DNA from 4 places in the Streptomyces sp. NPDC051963 genome. Region 4 is predicted to be linked to each of the others. Evidence: riboswitches for the same ligand, from Rfam matches in the RefSeq annotation. Region 4 holds a riboswitch; each other region holds the start of a gene.

Region 1 (5,128 bases), on a different contig from region 4:
CGAGGGTGCGGGCGTACGAAAGGCTCACCACCAGGGCGACGGCGAGCACCGCGAAGCACATCCAGACGTCCGTCCAGCCCGCGCCGCCGAGGGAGCCGAGCAGCCAGAAGAGCACGCCCCGGGTGGTCTCGGCGTCGGCGGCGGTCAGCACCACGAACGAGGTCAGCGCCGAGAACAGCTGCATCGCGGCGACGCCCGCGAGGACGACCCGGTCCGTGGTGCCGCCGAGGGTGTGGCTGAGCAGCAGCACCAGTGCGAACGACACCAGGGCGCCCGCGAACGCGCCCGCGGACACGGACACCGCGCCGCCTCCCACGCCGAGGACCACCACGAGCACCGCTCCCGTGGACGCGCCCGAGGACACTCCGAGGACGAACGGGTCGGCGAGCGGATTGCGCAGCAGTGACTGCATCACCGCACCGCACACGGCGAGCCCCGCCCCGCAGACGGCCGCGAGCAACGTACGGGGCAGCCGGAGCTGCCAGACGATGCCGTCCCGGATCGGGCTCAGGTCCGAGGTGCCGACGCCGAGGTGGGCCACGACACTCGCCCATACGTCGCCGACCCGGATGTCGGCCGGACCGATGGTGATCGCGACGGCGAGGGAGGCACACAGCAGAAGGGCTCCCGCCGCGCCCAGGGAGAGCGTGCGCAGACTCACCTGGCGAGCCCGAACTCGCGCAGGCCCGCCGCGACCCGTTCCACGCCCTCGATCGTCCGGATGGTCGGGTTCATCGCCTGCCCGCTGAGCAGGACGTACCGCTTGTGCTTGACCGCGTCCATGTTCCTGGTGACCGGGTCGGACTCCAGGAAGGCGATCTTCTTCGCCGCCGACTCGGCGGTCTGCGACTTGCGCGTGAGGTCGCCGATGACGAGCACGTCAGGGTTGCGGTCGGCGACGGTCTCCCAGTTGATCTGGGGCCACTCCTCGTGCGAGTCGTCGAAGACGTTCTTCGCGCCGAACGCCCGCGTGATGATGCCGGGCGCGCCACAGCAACCCGCCATGTACGGCGACTCGGAGTTGGCGAACCAGTACAGGAGCGTCACGTCCGAGCCCTCCACGCCCGAAGTGGCCTCGGCCATGCGCTTCTTGAGGGAGGCGACCAGCTGCTCGCCCCGCTCCTTCACACCGAACACGGCGGCCAGGTCACGGATTTCGCCGTACACGGCGTCGATGCCGAGCGGCTTGCTGCGCGCACCGTCACCCCCGCCGGAGTTGTCCTTGCCCGCGCAGTCCGACGGCGAGACATAGGTCGGCACACCGAGCTTCTCGAACTGGTCCCGGGTGGCCACGCCGCCCTTGCCCAGGGTGGAGACGAAGGAGGCGGCGACGAAGTCGGGGTCGGCGTCCAGGACCCGTTCGAAGGAGGGGTTGTTGTCGGCGATCCGCTCCACCTCGCCGTTCGCCTTCTCCAGCCCCTTCATCACCGGGTCGGTCCAGGTGGCGGTGCCCGCCATCCGGTCGGCGAGGCCGAGCGAGAGCATGATCTCGGTGGTGCCCTGGTTGAGGGAGACGGCGCGCTTCGGCGGTGACTCGACGCCGACCGTCCGGCCGCAGTTGTCGAAGGTGGCTGCCGCCTTGGAGCCGTCGGTCGTGCCGCTGTCAGCGCAGCCGGCCAGGAGCAGGGATCCGGCCGCGAGCAGGGTGGCGCGACGGGCAAGACACGGGAAGGGCACGGGAGTCGGTCCTCAGTCGTCGAGGGCTCGAACGCGGAGCCCGGTCGTACGGTGCTCCCCCGCCGTACGCCGACCGCGGAGGCCGCCAGCAGGTCTTCGGACTCGGGTTCCTCCGGTCGGGGCGCCTTCCCAGACGTCGTCGCGTCCAGTGGCAGAGGCCCCGCCCGTCACCCTCACCGCTGCGCGTCAGCTCCGGATTCGCACCGGATTCCCTGACCCACGTACATGGGTTCGACTGGCCTCGGCAAGCTATCACGCAGGCAGAACGGAAAACCCAGCGAATCGGCCCGGAGCTCGATTCGCTGGGCCTGGCCCGCGCTTGTGAGGCTAGAAGGACGCGCCGCTCAGCGCCTTGGTGAACGCCTCCGGATTCCAGTACTCGCGGTACGAGACGATGAGGCCGTCCTTGAACGTCACGAAAGTGGCGTAACTCATCTCGTAGGGGTTCCCGTTGGCGAGGACTCGACCCGTGACACTCCAGTCCGCGACCGCCACGTTCGGGTCGTCGGTGGCGTAGATACGCAGCGACGTGATCCGGTGCACGTCGATGAGGTCGGGGTAGCCACGCAGGTACTCGTAGGCAGCTGTCCGGCCCTCCAGCCGGACCGGGCTGCCCGCGGGCGCGAAGGGGAACTCAAGGACGACATGCTCGTCGCACAGCTCCGTCCAGCCCTTCATGTCCTTGGCGAGGAAAGTGTCCAGGCTGCGCCGCAGCATGTCCGCGGAAGTAAGGGTTTCACTCATTGTTCGTTCCCATCATGAAATTCGGAACAGACCCACCGACAGCGCACCTGCGCCCTGCGGGTTCGGTACCGAAAACCGTACGTTAGCTTGCTTGCTTCGGCAAGTATGTAGCGACACCAGAGATAGGCAGGTGGCCTGCTATAATTTGTCAGGCAACCTGCTCAAAGTGCTGCCACGCCTCCCCCGGCGCAGCACCAGGACAGCGGAGACGGGAAGCGAGGAGCAGCGCCTTGGAAAGCACCGCGAGGGTCACCGTGCGGCAGGGCACGGCTCCGTCGGACAAGCCCTTCGGGCCGACCTTCGTCACCCCGCTGTACATGGGCGCCGTGCTCAACCCGATCAACAGCTCGGTGATCGCGCCCGCCCTGGTCACCATCGCGGCCGCCATGCACACCTCCGTCGGCGGTACCGCGATCCTGATCTCGAGCCTGTATCTGACCAGCGCGATAGCGCAGCCCGCGGCCGGGCGGCTCGCGGAGGAGTTCGGGCCCAGGCGCGTGTTCTTCGTCGGGATCCTCCTCGTACTCGTCGGAGGTGTCCTCGGCGCGGTCGCCCGTGACCTGCCGTCTCTGGTCACGGCCCGCGTTCTCATCGGAGCGGGCACGTCCGCCGGATATCCGTCCGCGATGCTGCTGATCCGGCGGCGGGCCCGGGCAGCCGGCTTGCAGGCACCGCCCGGCAGTGTCCTGGGCGGACTGGCGATCGCGGGAGCCGCCACCGTGGCCGTCGGCCCTGCCATCGGTGGCCTGCTCGTGGGATGGCTCGGCTGGCAGACGGCCTTCTGGATCAACGTCCCCTTCGCGGTTGCCGCCTTCGCCATGGCTGCGGCCTGGATCCCCAAGGATCCCGACCGCGTGCGCGGCCGCTCGGCGCGCGACCTCGTCTCCCGTATCGACGTGGCCGGCATCGTGGGTTTCGGCGCGGCGCTCACCGCGTTGCTGGTGTTCCTGTCCGCACTGCCGGACCCCGACTGGACGGCCCTGTGCATATCCGTCGCGGCCGCCGCCGCCCTCGTCGGCTGGGAACTGCGCGCCGCCAACCCCTTCCTGAACGTCCGTCTGCTCGCCTCGAACCTCGCGCTCACCCGCACCTACGTACGCAACGGCCTTACGCTCCTCGGCACTTACGTGATCCTCTACGGGCTCACCCAGTGGCTCGAAGCGGCCCGCGGACTCTCCGCCTACCAGGCAGGTCTGGTCCTCATCCCGATGGGTGCCCTGTCGGCCCTCTCCGCCCGTGTCGTATCGCGGCGCGCCCGCGTCCGGGCGCCGCTGGTCGTCTCGGCGCTGCTCCTGCTCGTGGGAGCCGTCGCCACGCTGTTCCTGGACAGCGGCAGCCCCGTGATCGCGGTGACAGCGGTCACGGCGGTGTTCGGCCTCACCTCCGGGGCGAGCAACGTGGCGAACCAGACGGTCCTGTACAAGGAAGCGCCCCCCGAGAGCGTCGGCACCGCCTCAGGACTCCTGCGTACCTTCGGCTACATCGGCTCCATCGCCTCGGCGGCCATCACCGGCACCGCCTTCCGCACCCACGTCGACGACACCGGCCTTCAGCACATCTCCTGGGCGCTGGTCGGTATCGCTGCCCTTGTACTCGTCATGACGGTCTCGGACCGCCACCTGGCGAGAACGGACCGGCAACCAGCTCACTGACACCCCATCCCGCAACAACCCGGAAAGACCAGGTCATGACCACCAACACCCCTCACCTCGACCCCTCCCGCACCGCCCTGCTCCTCATGGACTTCCAGTCGGCGATCATCGCCTCGCTCCCCGACACCGACCAGCCGCTCTCCCGCGCACAGGCGTCCCTGTCCTGGGCCCGGTCCCACGACGTCCAGGTCGTTTATGTCCGCGTCGCCTTCACTGCCGAGGACTTCGCCGCCGTTCCCGCCCAGAACAAGTCGTTCGCCCCCCTCGCCCAGAGCGGCTTCCTCGTCGACGGCAGCCCCGAGGCCGCACTGCACGAGTCGTTCGACGTGCAGGAGCGGGACATCACCGTGCGCAAGATCCGTATCAGCGCCTTCGCAAGCGCCACCGACCTGCGCACCACCCTTCGCGAGCGGGGCATCGACACGCTCGTCCTCGCCGGACTGTCCACCAGCGGAGTGGTGCTGACGACCCTTCGACAGGCCGCCGACGACGACTTCCGGCTCTACGTCCTCAAGGACGCGACCGGCGACCCCGACCCCGAGGTCCACCGCGTTCTGACCGAGAAGGTCTTCCCCCATCAGGCCTACGTCATCGACACCGACGAACTCGGGACGCTGACCAAGACGGCCTGAGGGTCTGCGGTCAACGCTTGCTGTCAGCGATTCGGTTCATGATCGCCGCGGCGTCGAGCAGGGTCTCGCGCTCGTCCGCGCTCAGGTGCGCCGCAATCGCTCCGCCGAGCCAGCTCACCCGGGCGGCCGGGATCGTTTCGATCAGTGTCCGGCCCTCGGGTGTCGCGTGGATGAGTGTCTTGCGGCCGTCGCCGGGATCCTTGCTCTTGGTGATCAGGCCTCCGCTGCGCAGAGCGGCGAGCGTCTCGGCCATCGACTGACGGCGCACATACTCGGCCTGTGCCAGCTCGGTGGCCGTGACAGCACCCTCCTCGACGATCCGGTGCAGAGTGGTCAGCTGCGACCAGGTCCACCGCAAGTCACCCGGCGCGGACTCGGTGCGCAGCCGTGCCCGCAGCCGGGTCATCGCCTTCATCAACTCGG
Region 2 (5,128 bases), on a different contig from region 4:
GTTCGGCGGCCTCCTCGGTGCTCGGCACGCGCGGGGAGTGGATGTCGTACACGCCGGGTCCGGCCTCGCGCGGATAGCCGTGCGCGGCCAGTTCCCGGGCGACCTGCATGTGCGAACGGGCCGCCTCCAGGCTGATGACGTCCGCGTCGAGGTCGTCGATGGCCTGGACGATGTCGCCGAACTCGGCGTAGCACATGTGGGTGTGGATCTGGGTGTCCGGCCGCACGCCGCCGGTGGTGAGGCGGAACGCCTCGGTGGCCCAGGCCAGGTAGGCGGGGTGATCCTCGGCACGCAACGGCAGCGTCTCGCGCAGGGCGGGTTCGTCCACCTGGATCACCGAAGTCCCGGCCGCCTCCAGGTCGTTCACCTCGTCGCGCAGGGCGAGGGCCACCTGCCGGGCGGTCTCCGCGAGGGGCTGGTCGTCGCGGACGAAGGACCAGGCGAGCATGGTGACCGGCCCGGTGAGCATGCCCTTGACCGGCTTGGAGGTCAGGGACTGGGCGTACGTCGTCCAGCGCACCGTCATCGGTTCGGGACGGGAGATGTCGCCGGCCAGGACCGGCGGGCGGACATAGCGGGTGCCGTAGGACTGGACCCAGCCGTGCCGGGTGGCGAGGTAGCCGGTGAGCTGTTCGGCGAAGTACTGGACCATGTCGTTGCGTTCGGGCTCGCCGTGCACCAGGACGTCGATGCCGGTCTGCTCCTGGAAGGAGATCACGTCGCGGATCTCCTCCTCGATGCGGCGCTCGTACGTCTCCCGGTCGATGCGTCCGGCAGTGAGGTCGGCCCGGGCGGTGCGCAGTTCGCCGGTCTGCGGGAAGGAGCCGATGGTGGTCGTGGGCAGGGGCGGCAGGTTCAGGTGGGCGCGCTGGGCGACCGTACGCTCGGCGTACGGCAGTGAGCGGCGGGCGTCGGTGGCGGTGACCGCGGCCGCGCGGGCCCGCACAGCCGGGTTCCGTGTGATGGGCGAGCCCGCCCGGGACGCCAGGTCGGCCCGGTTGGCGGCGAGTTCGGCGGCGATCCGGTCGGTGCCCTGGGCGAGGCCGCGGGCCAGGGTGACGGTCTCGGCGGTCTTCTGCCGGGCGAAGGCGAGCCAGCGGGCGATCTGCGGTTCGATCTCGCGTTCGGCGTCGGCGTCGAGCGGGACGTGCAGCAGCGAGCAGGACGGGGCGACGTCGACGCGGCCGGCCAGGCCGAGCAGGGTGGCGAGGGTGGACAGGGACTTGCCCAGATCGTTGATCCAGATGTTGCGGCCGTCCACCACGCCGGCGACCAGCCGCTTGCCGGGCAGGCCGCCGACCGCGGCGAGATCGTCGAGGTTGGCGGCCGCGGGCCCGGTGAAGTCCAGGGCGAGCCCGTCGACCGGTGCCTTCGCCAGCACGGGCAGCGCCTCGCCGAGCCGGTCGAAGTACGACGCGAGCAGCAGCTTCGGCCGGTCGGTGAGGGAGCCGAGGTCGCGGTAGGCGCGGGCGGCGGCGTTCAGTTCGGCCGGGGTGCGGTCCTGGACCAGGGCGGGCTCGTCCAGCTGGATCCACTCGGCGCCCGCCGCCCGGAGATCGGCGAGGACCTCCGCGTACACCGGCAGCAGCCGGTCCAGCAGGGTCAGCGGCTGGAAGTCGGCCGGTGCGCCGGGGGCGGGCTTGGCGAGGAGCAGGTAGGTGACCGGGCCGACGAGCACCGGCCGCGCGGCCAGTCCGAGCGCGAGGGCCTCCTTCAGTTCGCCGACCTGCTTGGCGGTCTCGGCGGTGAACTCCGTGTCCGGGCCCAACTCGGGTACGAGGTAGTGGTAGTTGGTGTCGAACCACTTCGTCATTTCCAGCGGCGCCACGTCCTGGGTGCCGCGCGCCATGGCGAAGTAGCCGTCCAGGGCGTCCTTCTCGACGGCGGCGCGGTGCCGGGCGGGGATGGCGCCGACCATGACGGTGGTGTCCAGGACGTGGTCGTAGTACGAGAAGTCGCCGGTGGGCACCTCGGTCAGGCCGGCCTCGGCCAGCTGCCGCCAGGTCGAGCGGCGGAGCTCGGCGGCGGTCCGCCGGAGCTCGGCGGCGGTGGCGCGGCCCTTCCAGTAGCCCTCGATCGCCCTCTTCAGTTCCCGGTTCGGGCCCTGGCGGGGGTAGCCGTAGGCGGTGGCCCCTGCTGCCGCGGCTGCGGACTTCGCTGTCACGAGACTCTCCTTCGCGAGCTGTGGGATGACACACGACCCGGAGACCGGTCGTGGACGCGAAGGAGCAGCAGATCCGGCGGGGGCAGCTGTGCGTGTGCCCGTCCCGCCTGGTGTGCGCCGACCCGCCCTCGAGGTCACCGAGTCTCCGCGCACGGGGAGCCGCGCACGGGCAGTGGCAGGTCTTCGGACTCGCGGGCGCGTCTCATGTCGTACGAGACACCTACTGGCCGTCGCTTCCCGGGTCCGGCGCTCCGGATCCAGTGCGTATGACGGCGGTCGTTCCCACTCACCGCTGCGGGGCAGTCCCGGATTCCCACCGGGTTCCCTCTTGCGACGCGTCTGCCTGGCGGGCAGGGCGAACCAGCTGCACGGTCAGCCTATACACAGCTCATGTGTGGGGCGACCCTGAGCCGACGGTTCGGCTCAGGGCCTGGAGCGACTCTCAAGAGTTCAGCTCGCGGCGGCCGCGGCGCGCCCCGCCTGGCGGCCGGAGAACAGGCAGCCGCCGAGGAAGGTGCCTTCCAGGGAGCGGTAGCCGTGGACACCGCCGCCGCCGAAACCCGAGACCTCACCGGCCGCGTAGAGCCCTGGGATCGGGGTTCCGGTCCCGTCCAGGACGCGGCCGGAGAGGTCGGTCTGGAGCCCGCCGAGCGTCTTGCGGGTGAGGATGTTGAGGCGTACGGCGATCAGCGGTCCGGCGCTCGAGTCCAGGATCTTGTGGGCCGAGGCGGTACGGCTGAGGGTGTCGCCGGGGTAGGCGAGGGCGTTGCGGATGCCCATGACCTGGACGTCCTTGGTGTACGGGTTGTCGATCTCCCGGTCCCGTGCCTCGATCTGACGTTTCAGACCGGCCAGGTCGATCAGGTCGTCACCGGTCAACTTGTTCATGCCGGCGACCAGTTCGGGCAGCGTGGTGGCGACGACGAAGTCGGCCCCGTTGTTCTTGAACTTCTCGATCGGCTCGGGGGTCTGCCAGATCCGGGACAGCAGCTGCCAGACGTTCTTGTTGGTGAGGTCGGGATTCTGCTCCGAGCCCGACAGCGCGAACTCCTTGGCCATGATCTTCTGGGTGGTGACGAACCAGGAGTAGTCGTAGCCGGTTTCGGTGATCGACTTGAGCGTGTGCAGCGTGTCGTACCCAGGAATGTCCGGGGTGTTGAACCGCTTGCCGGTGGCGTCGAACCACATCGAGGAGGGGCCCGGCAGGATGCGGATGCCGTGGCCCGGCCAGATGGGGTCGTAGTTGCGCAGGCCCTCGGTGTAGTGCCACATCCGGTCGGGGTTGACGATGCGGCCGCCCGCCTTCTCCGTGATGGCGAGCATGCGTCCGTCGACATGCGCGGGCACACCCGTGACCATGAACTTCGGCGGAGTGCCCATCCGGGCGGGCCAGTTCTGCCGTACGAGGTCGTGGTTGGCGCCGATGCCGCCCGAGGTGACGATCACGATGGGCGCTCGCAGTTCGAAGTCGCCCACGACGGTGCGGGAGCTGGGTTTGCCGCGGGCGGCGTCGCTGGGTTCGAGGATCGCGCCGCGTACGCCGGTGACGGCGCCGCCGGTCGTGACGATGTCGTCGACGCGGTGCCGGAATTTGAAGGTGACCTTCCCATTCTCGACGGCGGCCCGCACCTTCTTCTCGAACGGCTCGACCACCGCCGGACCGGTCCCCCAGGTCACATGGAAGCGGGGCACCGAGTTGCCGTGCCCGTCCGCGAGTCCGCCGCCGCGCTCGGCCCAGCCGACGATCGGGAACCACTGCACGCCCAGGCCGGCGAGCCAGGACCGCTTCTCGCCGGACGCGAAGTCCACATACGCCTCGGCCCATTTGGCGGCCCAGTAGTCCTGCCCGAGCGGATCGGAGACACCGCGGTCGAAGCCGGCCGTGCCCTGCCAGTCCTGCCAGGCCAGCTCGTGGGAGTCCTTGACGCCCATCAGCCGCTGTTCGTCGGAGTTGACGAAGAACAGCCCGCCGAAGGACCAGAACGCCTGGCCGCCGAGACTGGCCTCGGGTTCCTGGTCGAGGAGCAGCACCTTGCGCCCGGCGGCGGCGAGTTCGGCGGTCGCGACGAGTCCGGCGAGCCCGCCGCCCACGACGATCGCGTCCGCGTCGGCGCTCGCGGACGTGGCCGCGAACGCGGGCATCTGTGTGAGGGCCGCTCCGGCGAGCACGCCGCCGGCGACGGTCAGGGCGCGGCGGCGGCTGATCACGGCCGGGGTGGCCGAGGGCTCCGTGCTGTCCGTGTGCTCCGTGGTCACCATGAGCTGCCTTCCGTACGGCGTGCGGGATGCGGGCGGCGCGCAGGGTATTGCTGTGACACGCGTGTTGTTACCGTCGGTAGCGCACAGGGAATCAGGTCTTCACGGCAGCGCGGTAGTCGTCGGGAGTCAACGCGGGCGTCTCCTCGTTGTGGCCCGGCGACAGCGCTCGGACCAGCGGACGAGGGAGGGGCTCATGACGGTCGTCCAGGAGCGGGAGCCGGTCGGAGAGGTCCTGCGAGCCTTGGCCGTCGACACGGATGTGTGCGGCGAACTCGTCCGTGCGGCACGGCTCCACTCCCCCGAGGTCGCCCGGCTCACCGAGGCGGAGACCCGCTCGCATGTGACGGCCATCATCCGTGCGGCCGGCGCCTGGTTCGGGACGTTCGATCCGGCCGCCCGGGGCGGCTTCGACCATGTCGAGGACCAGGACTTCGCCGCCGCCCTGCTGCTGGGTGCCGACCGGGCCGGGCAGGGCGTTCCCATGACGGCCGTGCTGCGCGGTGTCCAGGCGGCGCTCACCCGGGCGGTGGAGATCACGGTGGACCGCTGCCGGACGGCCGGGGTGCCGGACCGCGCGCTGCTCGCTCTCGTACTGCGGCTGAAGGAGTACGGCGACGCGGTCGAACGGCAGGTGATCAACGGGTACCGCGCGGCGGAGCGTGGCGCCCCGCACGGCGTGGGCGAGCTGAGGACGAGACTGCTGCG
Region 3 (5,128 bases), on a different contig from region 4:
TACGGCCGTTGCGGCAGGACTCGGTGAGGATGTATGAGGGGATGCCGAGCTTGCCCAGCGCGTCCGGCGTGAAGCCGCTGTCCTCGCGGAAGCCGTAGTTCCAGCCGGCGAAGACCCAGTCGCCGCGGGCGTCGAGGACGTTCTCCGTGGTGAGCTGGTCCTTCGACAGCCACTTCACCTTGTCGTAGCCGTCCTTCCACGGCACGCCACTCAGGTCGCCCTTGTCGTCGGGCATCGCGAACCCGGCCATCCGGTCCTCCAGGCCGAGCGCGAACATCAGCTCGGTGATCCCGACGTCGTTGGTGACGACCCGCTCCGGGACCTTGTCGTACGTCACCTTGCGCCCGCAGTTGGTGAGCGTGACGGACGACGCTGCCTTCGAGTCGGGCGCGGGCTCGACCTCGGCGCCGCAGCCCGTGGTGAGCACGGCCAGGCAGACGGCGGCGACAACTGGCTTACGCATGGCGGGGAGTTCCTTGATCGGACGGCGGGAGAAGGTCGAAGAGGAGTTGGACGGCGCCCGTCTCCGGATGCCGGACGGGATGGGCGCGCACGCCGAACACCTCGGCGAGCAGGTCAGGGTGCAGGACGTCGTGCGGGGGACCGGTGGCGACGACCCGCCCGTCCGCGATCACGTACAGCAGATCGCAGTGCGCGGCGGCCAGGTTGAGGTCGTGCAGCGCGGCCAGCACCGTCAGACCGCTCGCCCGGACCAGGGACAGCACGTCCAACTGGTGGGCGATGTCGAGGTGGTTGGTCGGTTCGTCCAGGACCAGTACCCGGGGACGCTGGGCCAGCGCCCGTGCGATCAGCACGCGTTGCCGCTCGCCGCCGGACAGGGCCAGAAAGCCCCGATCCGCGAGCCGGTCCACGCCCGTGGACCGCATCGCCTCCGCACAGATCGCCCGGTCCTCGGCCGCCGTACGGCCCCGGTGCGGCAGCCGCCCCATCGCGACCACCTCGGCCACGGTGAAGTCGAACTCCGACGACGACTCCTGCGGCAGCGCGGCCAGCCGCCGGGCGGCGGCACGGGGATCCAGTGCGTGTACGTCGTCCCCGTCCAGCCGTACGACCCCCGCGGCCGGCCGCAGCGCCCGGTACACGCACCTGAGCAGCGTCGACTTCCCGCTCCCGTTGGGCCCGACCAGCCCCACGAACGCCCCGCTGTCCACGGTGAGTTTGATCTCGTCGACGAGCCGCTTTCCGGCCGCCTCGAACGTCACGCCCTCCACATCGAGCCGCATCAGCGCCCCCCGAACGCGTAGCCGCCGCGCCGCATCAGGAGCAGGAAGGCCGGGACACCGACCACCGCCGTGATCACCCCGACCGGCAACTCCGCCGGCGCCGGCAGCAGCCGGGACAGCACATCCGCCCACACCAGCAGCACGGCCCCGGCGAGCGGGGCGACCGCGAGCACCCGCCGGTGATCGGCGCCGACCAGCATCCGTACGACATGCGGCACCATCAGCCCGACGAACCCGATGGCTCCGCTGACCGCCACCACGGTCCCGGTCACCGCCGCCGTGACCAGGAACAACTCCCGCCGCAGCCGGGTCGGTTGCACCCCCAGCGCCGCCGACGTCTCGTCCCCCATCGCCAGCGCGTTCAGCGCCTCCGCCCGCCACCGCAGCCACACCCACCCGGCCGCGACCGTCACGGCGGCGATCGGCACCCGTGGCCAGGTCGCCCCGCCCAGACTTCCCAGCAGCCACATCACCGCCGAGCGCGCCGCCTCGCCCCGGGCCGCGCCGAACACCATCACGGTGGTCAGCGCCTCGAAGCCGTACGCCAGCGCCGTCCCCGTCAGGATCAGCCGCAGCGGCGTCAGCCCGTGCGTCGCCGAACGGGCCGCGGCGTACACGATCGCCATCGCGGCGAGCGCCGAGCAGAACGCGGACACCGACAGCGCCCACACCCCGAGGCCCGCGAACGCCCCCAGCAGGATGACCGCGTTGGCCCCCACGGCGGCACCCGACGAGATCCCCAGCACGAACGGGTCGGCCAGCGCATTGCGCACCATCGCCTGCACGGCCACCCCGACCGTCGCGAGCCCCGCCCCCACGACGGCCGCCAGCACGACACGCGGCAGCCGGATCTCCCAGACGATCGTGTACGCCGCCACGTCCTCGGCGTGGATGGCCCCACCGGTGAAACCGGCCCCCAGGAAACGGAAGACGTCCCCCCAGCCGACCCCCGCGGCGCCGAGCCCGACGCCGGAGACAAGGGAGACGAGGAGCAGGATCGCGAGGGCGGCAACCAACGGCGGCACGGGTATTCGGCCTGGTGAGGGGCGCACGCTCGGCGGTCCTTCGCCTCGGCTCGCAGTCCTCGGCGAGCGGTCAATGGGCTGACAAACCGCCTGCGGGTAATCGGGCTTGTGCGTCGGCCCCAAGGGGCCACGCACACACCGTTGCGGGTCAGCGCCGGACTCTCACCGGACTTCCCCCGCAGGAGGCTCGGGGAGACTAGCAGGCGCGAGTGAAGGCGGCCCAGGTGGCTTCGCCGATAAGGATGACGGGGCCGTCGGGGTTCTTGCTGTCGCGTACCGGTACGACGCCGGGGACTCCGTCGGCGACCTCGACGCACTCGCCGCCGTTGTCGTCGCTGTAGGTGCTTTTGCGCCAGCGGGCGGCACCAGGGAAGTCGTACGCGACCTCGACGCAGCTGCCGCCGTTGCCGTCGCTGTACGTGCTTTTGCGCCAGTGGGCGTTGCTCAGGTCGTACTCGCGCATCGTCTGTGATCCTCCGCCGCCGACTCGATCAGGGCCAGGGACACCTCTGGCGACAGGGCGGCGCCCCTGAGCAGATCGTATGCCGACTTCGCGCGCTTCACCACAGCGGGATCGTCCAGCAGGCTCCCCGAATACACGGCTTCTGTATAGGCCGTTGGGGGCGCGTCTTCGAACTCCATCAGCACCACCATCCCGTTCATGAGCGCGTACGCCCCCGCCGAGTACGGCAACACCTGCACCAGCACCACCCGCTCCCGCGCCAGCCTCGCCACATGCTCCAGTTGCTCGGCCATCACCCCGGCGCCTCCGACCGGAATCCGCAGCACGTTCTCATGCAGGATCACCCAATACACGGGCCGTGTAGCGTCCCGGAGGATCTTCGCCCGGTCCAGGCGGCCGGACACCTTCTCCTCGATGTACTCCTCCGGCGCGAACGGGTTCATTGCCACGGTGATCGCCCGTGCGTACGACGCCGTCTGCAACAGACCCGGCACCAGCGCGGGCGCGAACTCGCAGATCTCCGTCGCCAGAGCCTCCAGCTCCGCCGCCCTCGCGAAGTAATCCGCATACCGTTTGTCGTCAATCAGCTTCCGGCACAGCCGCTCGAAAATACCGTCGGTTTGTAGCGCCTCATCAATCCGCTGCGCGATATCCAACTGTGGCTTTCGAATCGCCTGCTCGAACTGACCGATATAGGCGCCCGAGACGAAGACGCGCGCCCCCAACTCAACCTGAGTGAGCCCCCTATCCTCCCGGTGCCGCTTCAGTTCCGTGCCGAAGAACTCCCATGCCGCCTGACGTGAACCGTTGGCCACAGTTCAACCCCCTTGTACTGCCTCGCACTTGTAGAGCACAGACTCCTGCCGAGTGTAGATGTCGTGCGTCACCCTTGAGATGTGAAGCGTAAAACCCGAAAAGGGAGGGGAACCACGTGAAGGCACAGCACTCGGCGCTCTGCGTCGAAGAGGCGGAGGAAGCAGTGAAGGAATTGCGGGCAGCATTGGAAAACGCAGGAATCATTCTGCCGTCCCTGCGGATCGACCCGGCGAGTCTTGCGCGGGAGGCCCCCTGTCCGCTCGTCGAATTGGGCCGCTGTTCCGTCGAAGCCGCGCAGCGACTCGCCGCGGTGCTGCGGTGAAGCCGCCGGTCGGGTCGTACGTGGTGGACACCCGTAGCGGCAGGGTCGGCATCGTCATGGGGCACGAGGGTCCGTACGTCCAACTCAGACCGTACGGCGGCGGCAGGGAGTGGGACGCCGAGCCGGGCGTGGTACGGGGCGCCACGTCCGCCGAGCGGCTCAGCGCCGCCACGGCCCACGCGAACGCACGCAGTCGTGGCGAAATCCCGTGACGGTGGAGTCTTCACCCTGGTCTCCATGGACGGCACCCGGCAGCTGTCGCCGGAGTTGACGGGTGCCTTCGCCGGCGACCTCCGCTTCCCGGTGGGCGGAACGGTGGTGGCCTTTCTGCACCGTCACCGCGGAAACGCGATCCGCTTTTAGGCGGAGGGCAAGTCGGTCTCCATCGATGCCATGATGGCCGCGGAACTGCTCGCCGAGTCCGGCAACACCGTGATGTTTCTCGACGCCGACATCGCCCACTGCGGCGGCACGAGCGCGCGGTGCGAGCGCGCCAAGGTCGAACTGGGCGACGTCCCTGCGTTCGCCGACCATGTGGCGCTGTTCTCCCGGGCGCGGACGGGAACACGCGGGCGCCGTTTCAGCGAGCGGCTTCTCGATGTCACCCCGGCCTGCTTGAGAAGGCACGACTGCGGGCGGATCCTGCTGCTCCCCGCCACCCGGCCGAGCGACCGGACGTTCGCCTTCGAGGGGTCCGTCGTCACCTTCCTCGGCTGCATCCACCAGATCGGCGGGACGCTTTCGCGATGCCGGCCGGCTGCGCGGCGCTGGTGTTCTACGGCAGGACCAAACTCCCCGACCCGCTCACGGTCATGCCCACCGGTTCGTCGGCCGCGTCGAGAATGCTCGACACCCTCGTCGGATCCGCGTACATCGTGCTGATGCTGCGGATGGCGGTGACGCTCGCGATCGTCTCGGGCGGCGGCCAGAGCAGTCTGCCGACCTGGCTGACGGTGGCGTTCGGTGCCATGGTCGTGGCCCGTGGAGTCAGCCGTATCAAGCGCCTCGCCGAGAAGATCCAGGTGGGCTGACCCACAACCGCACCACCCCACGCACGCCATGGGCGAGAATGGCCCCATGAGCCTGTTCCGCGACGACGGCATCGTGCTGCGCACCCAGAAGCTGGGCGAAGCGGACCGGATCATCACCATGCTCACTCGCGGTCACGGTCGGGTGCGGGCCGTGGCTCGTGGGGTGCGGCGGACGAAGTCGAAGTTCGGGGCCCGGCTCGAACCGTTCTCCCATGTCGACGTGCAGT
Region 4 (5,128 bases):
CCGCAACACGACCATCCTGCCGCTGTACTCGCTGATGCTCGGCCTGCTGGCGCTGCTGGGCTTCATGGCGATCGCGGCCGGAGTCAAGGTCAGCAACGGGCAGTTGGCGATCCCGCAGCTCTTCGAGGACATGTTCCCGTCCTGGTTCGCGGGCGTGGCCTTCGCGGCGATCGGCATCGGCGCGCTGGTGCCGGCGGCCATCATGTCCATCGCGGCCGCGAATCTCTTCACCCGCAACATCTACAAGGACTTCATCAAGCCGGACGCCACGCCGGCGCAGGAGACCAAGGTCTCCAAGCTGGTGTCCCTGCTGGTGAAGGTGGGTGCGCTGGTCTTCGTCCTGACCATGGACAAGACGGTCGCCATCAACTTCCAGCTCCTGGGCGGCATCTGGATCCTCCAGACCTTCCCGGCCCTGGTCGGCGGCCTCTTCACCCGCTGGTTCCACCGCTGGGCCCTGCTGGCGGGCTGGGCGGTCGGCATGCTCTACGGCACCATCGCCGCCTACGGGGTCGCCTCCCCGACCCAGAAGCACTTCGGCGGCTCGTCGAAGGAGATCCCCGGCATCGGCGAGATCGGCTACATCGGCCTCACCGCGTTCGTGCTGAACGTGCTGGTGACGGTGGTGCTGACCTTCGTGCTCAAGGCCGTCAAGGCACCTGAGGGCATCGACGAGACGTCCCCGGCGGACTACACGGCGGACTCGGGGGACCCCGGCGTCCAGGTCGACCTGCCTCCGGCGACCGCCGGCGCCGCTCACTGAGCCGTACGTCAGGACACGGGCCGTCGGAGAAATCCGGCGGCCCGTTGTCGTACCCCTGATGCACACTGCCCGGCATGGACATCCTCATCCGGCGAGCACGACCCGCCGAATACGAAACCCTCGGCGACATCACCGCCCAGGCCTACCTCCAGGACGGCCTCCTGACCTTCGGCGAGAACGACTGGTACCTCGGCGAACTGAAGGACGTGGCCAAGCGAGCGGCCGCCGCCGACGTACTCGTGGCCATACAGGGCGACCGACTCCTCGGCGGAGTCACCTTCGTACCCTCTCCCGGCCCCATGGCCGACCTGGCCCGCGCGGGGGAGGCGGAGATCCGCATGCTGGCCGTGGCGCAGGCGGCCCGCGGCAGAGGCGCCGGAGAGGCCCTCGTGCGAGCCTGCGTCGACCGGGCACGCAGCGCGGAGCGCACCGGCATGGTCCTGTCGACCCAGGACTTGATGCACGCGGCCCACCGCATCTACGAACGCCTCGGCTTCACGCGGGCCCCGGAGCGCGACTGGCACCCGATCCCGGAGCACCCCGAGTTCACTCTCCTCACCTATCAGTTGACGCTCTGAAGCCGACACGACACAACATATGGTGGTGCTGTTCTCACCCGGCACAAGATGTATGCTCGTGCTCGCTGTCGCCGCAGGGGAATCCGGTGCGAATCCGGAACTGTCCCGCAACGGTGTACTTGTGCATGTTCTGTGCACATGGTCAGTCCGAGGACCTGCCGACGGCGCACCCGACCACCCGGTCCGGGTGCGAGACGTCCGGGCCTCGTGGAATGGGCCGGTGGACGCGACGCCGTGTGCGCTCGTGAGCTGCCCCCTGCCCTCCGCAAGGCCCCGTGCCGAGCGAGGGAGAGCCCCAAGTGACCATCGCGCCAGCCGAACCGGCCTCAGCGATCCAGGACCCCGACGGCCCGGGAACCGCAGTGTTGCGGACCCTGACCGAGCTGACCGCCGACCTCCCCGACGCCGACCCCGGCCGGGTCGCCGCCGCCGCGCTGCGCGGCCGGTCCGCGCGGGCGGACGAGTCGGAGCTGCGCGAGCTGGCCACCGAGGCGGCGGCCGGCCTCATCTCCGAGGACCCCGTCTACTCCCGGCTGGCCGCCCGGCTGCTGACCGTCAGCATCGCCGCCGAGGCCGCCTCACAGGGCGTCATCTCGTTCTCCCAGTCGGTCGCCGTCGGCCACCGCGAGGGTCTCATCGCCGACCGCACCGCCGAGTTCGTACGGCTGCACACGGACCGCCTCGACGACCTGATCGACCGGACCGCCGACGACCGCTTCGGCTACTTCGGCCTGCGCACGCTGTACAGCCGCTACCTCCTGAGGCACCCCATCACCCGCAAGGTGATCGAGACGCCCCAGCACTTCATGCTGCGCGTCGCCGCCGGTCTCGCCGAGGACGACACCACCAGGTCGGTCGACGAAGTCGCCGCGCTCTACCGGCTGATGAGCCGCCTCGACTACCTCCCCTCCTCCCCCACGCTCTTCAACTCCGGCACCCGGCACCCCCAGATGTCGTCCTGCTACCTGCTCGACTCCCCCAAGGACGAGCTGGACTCCATCTACGACCGCTACCACCAGGTGGCCCGGCTCTCGAAGCACGCCGGCGGCATCGGCATCGCGTACTCCCGTATCCGCTCCCGCGGTTCACTGATCCGCGGCACGAACGGGCACTCGAACGGCATCGTCCCGTTCCTGAAGACCCTCGACGCCTCGGTGGCCGCCGTGAACCAGGGCGGCCGGCGCAAGGGTGCGGCCGCGGTCTACCTGGAGACCTGGCACTCCGACATCGAGGAGTTCCTGGAGCTGCGTGACAACACCGGTGAGGACGCCCGCCGTACGCACAATCTGAACCTCGCGCACTGGATCCCGGACGAGTTCATGCGCCGGGTCGACACGGACGGCCTCTGGTCGCTCTTCTCCCCGGCCGACGTGCCCGAGCTGGTCGACCTGTGGGGCGCGGAGTTCGACGCGGCGTACCGCAAGGCCGAGGCAGCGGGCCTCGCGAAGAAGACCATCCCGGCCCGTGACCTGTACGGCCGCATGATGCGCACCCTCGCGCAGACCGGCAACGGCTGGATGACCTTCAAGGACGCGGCCAACCGCACCGCCAACCAGACGGCCGAGCCGGGCCACGTCGTCCACTCCTCCAACCTCTGCACGGAGATCCTGGAGGTCACGGACGACGGCGAGACGGCCGTGTGCAATCTGGGCTCGGTCAACCTGGGTGCCTTCGTCGACACGGCGGCCGGCGACATCGACTGGGAGCGCCTGGACGAAACCGTCCGCACCGCGGTCACCTTCCTCGACCGCGTCGTCGACATCAACTTCTACCCGACGGAGCAGGCGGGCCGGTCCAACGCGAAGTGGCGCCCCGTCGGGCTCGGCGCGATGGGCCTCCAGGACGTCTTCTTCAAGCTGCGCCTGCCCTTCGACTCACCCGAGGCCAAGGCCCTCTCCACCCGTATCGCCGAGCGCATCATGCTGGCCTCGTACGAGGCCTCCGCCGACCTCGCCGAGCGCAACGGGCCTCTCCCCGCCTGGCAGAAGACCCGTACCGCCAAGGGCGTCCTGCACCCCGACCACTACGACGTCGAACTGACCTGGCCGGAGCGCTGGGCGGCCCTGCGGGAACGCATCGCCGCCGTCGGCATGCGCAACTCGCTGCTCCTGGCCATCGCCCCCACCGCCACCATCGCGTCCATCGCCGGCGTGTACGAGTGCATCGAGCCGCAGGTCTCCAACCTCTTCAAGCGGGAGACGCTGTCCGGCGAGTTCCTCCAGGTCAACTCGTACCTGGTGGACGAGCTGAAGGCGCTGGGCGTCTGGGACGCGCGCAGCCGTGAGGCGCTGCGCGAGTCGGGCGGCTCGGTGCAGGAGTTCGCCTGGATCCCGGCGGACGTACGGGCGCTGTACCGCACGGCGTGGGAGATCCCGCAGCGCGGTTTGATCGACATGGCGGCCGCCCGTACCCCGTATCTGGACCAGTCCCAGTCGCTGAATCTCTTCCTGGAGACGCCGACCATCGGAAAGCTCTCCTCGATGTACGCGTACGCCTGGAAGCAGGGCCTGAAAACGACGTACTACCTGCGCTCGCGCCCGGCGACGAGGATCGCCCGCGCCGCGCAGGCCCAAGCCACCGTCCCCGTACAGGCAACCGCCGAAGACGCCGTCGCCTGCTCCCTGGAAAACCCCGAGTCCTGCGAGGCCTGCCAGTAATGCCCAGCAACAATCAGAATCTCCTCGACCCCGGCTTCGAGCTCACCCTCCGCCCGATGCGCTACCCCGACTTCTACGAGCGCTACCGGGACGCCATCAAGAACACCTGGACCGTGGAGGAGGTCGACCTCCACTCGGACGTCGCCGACCTCGCCAAGCTCACGCCCGCCGAGCAGCATCTGATCGGCCGGCTGGTCGCGTTCTTCGCGACGGGCGACTCGATCGTGGCGAACAACCTCGTGCTGACGCTCTACAAGCACATCAACTCCCCCGAGGCGCGGCTGTACTTGTCCCGCCAGCTCTTCGAGGAGGCCGTCCACGTCCAGTTCTATCTGACGCTGCTGGACACCTACCTCCCGGACCCGGAGGACAGGGCCGCCGCCTTCGACGCGGTGGAGAACATCCCCTCCATCCGCGAGAAGGCCGAGTTCTGCTTCAAGTGGATCAACGAGGTGGAGAAGCTGGACCGCCTGGAGAGCCAGGCCGACCGCCGCCGCTTCCTGCTCAACCTCATCTGCTTCGCCGCGTGCATCGAGGGCCTGTTCTTCTACGGGGCCTTCGCGTACGTCTACTGGCTCCGCAGCCGGGGTCTGCTGCACGGCCTGGCGACCGGCACCAACTGGGTGTTCCGCGACGAGACCATGCACATGAGCTTCGCGTTCGACGTGGTCGACACCGTCCGCAAGGAGGAGCCGGAGCTCTTCGACGACCGGCTTCAGCAGCAGGTCACCGACATGCTGAGGGAGGCCGTCGAGGCCGAGCTGCAGTTCGCGCGCGACCTCTGTGGTGACGGCCTCCCGGGGATGAACACGGAATCGATGCGCCAGTACCTGGAGTGTGTCGCCGACCAGCGACTGAGCCGCCTCGGTTTCGCGCCGGTGTACGGCTCCGAGAACCCCTTCTCCTTCATGGAGTTGCAGGGGGTTCAGGAGCTCACCAACTTCTTCGAACGTCGTCCTTCGGCGTACCAGGTGGCGGTGGAGGGCACCGTCGACCTGGACGAGGACTTCTGAGTCCGGGACTGGTTCTTCCGTTCCGCCTGCCTCAGCTGCCGGTCGATCCGGCGCTCGTGGATCGCCCCCACGAGCGCCGGGCCCCCGAGGAGGGAGAAGAGGATCACGATGGCCATG

The links. Region 4 has a riboswitch for cobalamin ahead of ACIHFB_RS28890 (ribonucleoside-diphosphate reductase subunit alpha). Riboswitches for the same ligand answer to the same signal wherever they lie in the genome.
Positions count from the first base shown of each region.
Region 1: linked by a shared signal. The riboswitch ahead of ACIHFB_RS05820 (ABC transporter substrate-binding protein) and the one ahead of ACIHFB_RS28890 (ribonucleoside-diphosphate reductase subunit alpha) in region 4 are both predicted to bind cobalamin.
Region 2: linked by a shared signal. The riboswitch ahead of metE (5-methyltetrahydropteroyltriglutamate--homocysteine S-methyltransferase) and the one ahead of ACIHFB_RS28890 (ribonucleoside-diphosphate reductase subunit alpha) in region 4 are both predicted to bind cobalamin.
Region 3: linked by a shared signal. The riboswitch ahead of ACIHFB_RS07960 (iron ABC transporter permease) and the one ahead of ACIHFB_RS28890 (ribonucleoside-diphosphate reductase subunit alpha) in region 4 are both predicted to bind cobalamin.

Region 1 is NZ_JBIUCC010000001.1:1,354,848-1,359,975, forward strand. Features, by position in the region: gene ACIHFB_RS05815 (FecCD family ABC transporter permease) at 1-661, opposite strand, end outside; gene ACIHFB_RS05820 (ABC transporter substrate-binding protein) at 658-1,677, opposite strand; cobalamin riboswitch at 1,747-1,932, opposite strand; gene ACIHFB_RS05825 (nuclear transport factor 2 family protein) at 2,005-2,421, opposite strand; gene ACIHFB_RS05830 (MFS transporter) at 2,652-4,073, shown strand; gene ACIHFB_RS05835 (cysteine hydrolase family protein) at 4,109-4,705, shown strand; gene ACIHFB_RS05840 (MarR family transcriptional regulator) at 4,716-5,128, opposite strand, start outside.
Region 2 is NZ_JBIUCC010000006.1:637,563-642,690, forward strand. Features, by position in the region: gene metE (5-methyltetrahydropteroyltriglutamate--homocysteine S-methyltransferase) at 1-2,164, opposite strand, end outside; cobalamin riboswitch at 2,321-2,544, opposite strand; gene ACIHFB_RS27400 (FAD-binding dehydrogenase) at 2,615-4,423, opposite strand; gene ACIHFB_RS27405 (helix-turn-helix domain-containing protein) at 4,617-5,128, shown strand, end outside.
Region 3 is NZ_JBIUCC010000002.1:324,166-329,293, forward strand. Features, by position in the region: gene ACIHFB_RS07950 (ABC transporter substrate-binding protein) at 1-463, opposite strand, end outside; gene ACIHFB_RS07955 (ABC transporter ATP-binding protein) at 456-1,244, opposite strand; gene ACIHFB_RS07960 (iron ABC transporter permease) at 1,244-2,296, opposite strand; cobalamin riboswitch at 2,343-2,489, opposite strand; gene ACIHFB_RS07965 (DUF397 domain-containing protein) at 2,466-2,732, opposite strand; gene ACIHFB_RS07970 (Scr1 family TA system antitoxin-like transcriptional regulator) at 2,714-3,547, opposite strand; gene ACIHFB_RS07975 (hypothetical protein) at 3,664-3,870, shown strand; gene ACIHFB_RS07980 (hypothetical protein) at 3,867-4,082, shown strand; gene ACIHFB_RS07985 (hypothetical protein) at 4,066-4,233, shown strand; gene ACIHFB_RS07990 (hypothetical protein) at 4,617-4,901, shown strand; gene recO (DNA repair protein RecO) at 4,948-5,128, shown strand, end outside.
Region 4 is NZ_JBIUCC010000007.1:189,378-194,505, reverse strand. Features, by position in the region: gene mctP (monocarboxylate uptake permease MctP) at 1-763, shown strand, start outside; gene ACIHFB_RS28895 (GNAT family N-acetyltransferase) at 838-1,341, shown strand; cobalamin riboswitch at 1,377-1,519, shown strand; gene ACIHFB_RS28890 (ribonucleoside-diphosphate reductase subunit alpha) at 1,641-3,998, shown strand; gene ACIHFB_RS28885 (ribonucleotide-diphosphate reductase subunit beta) at 3,998-5,011, shown strand.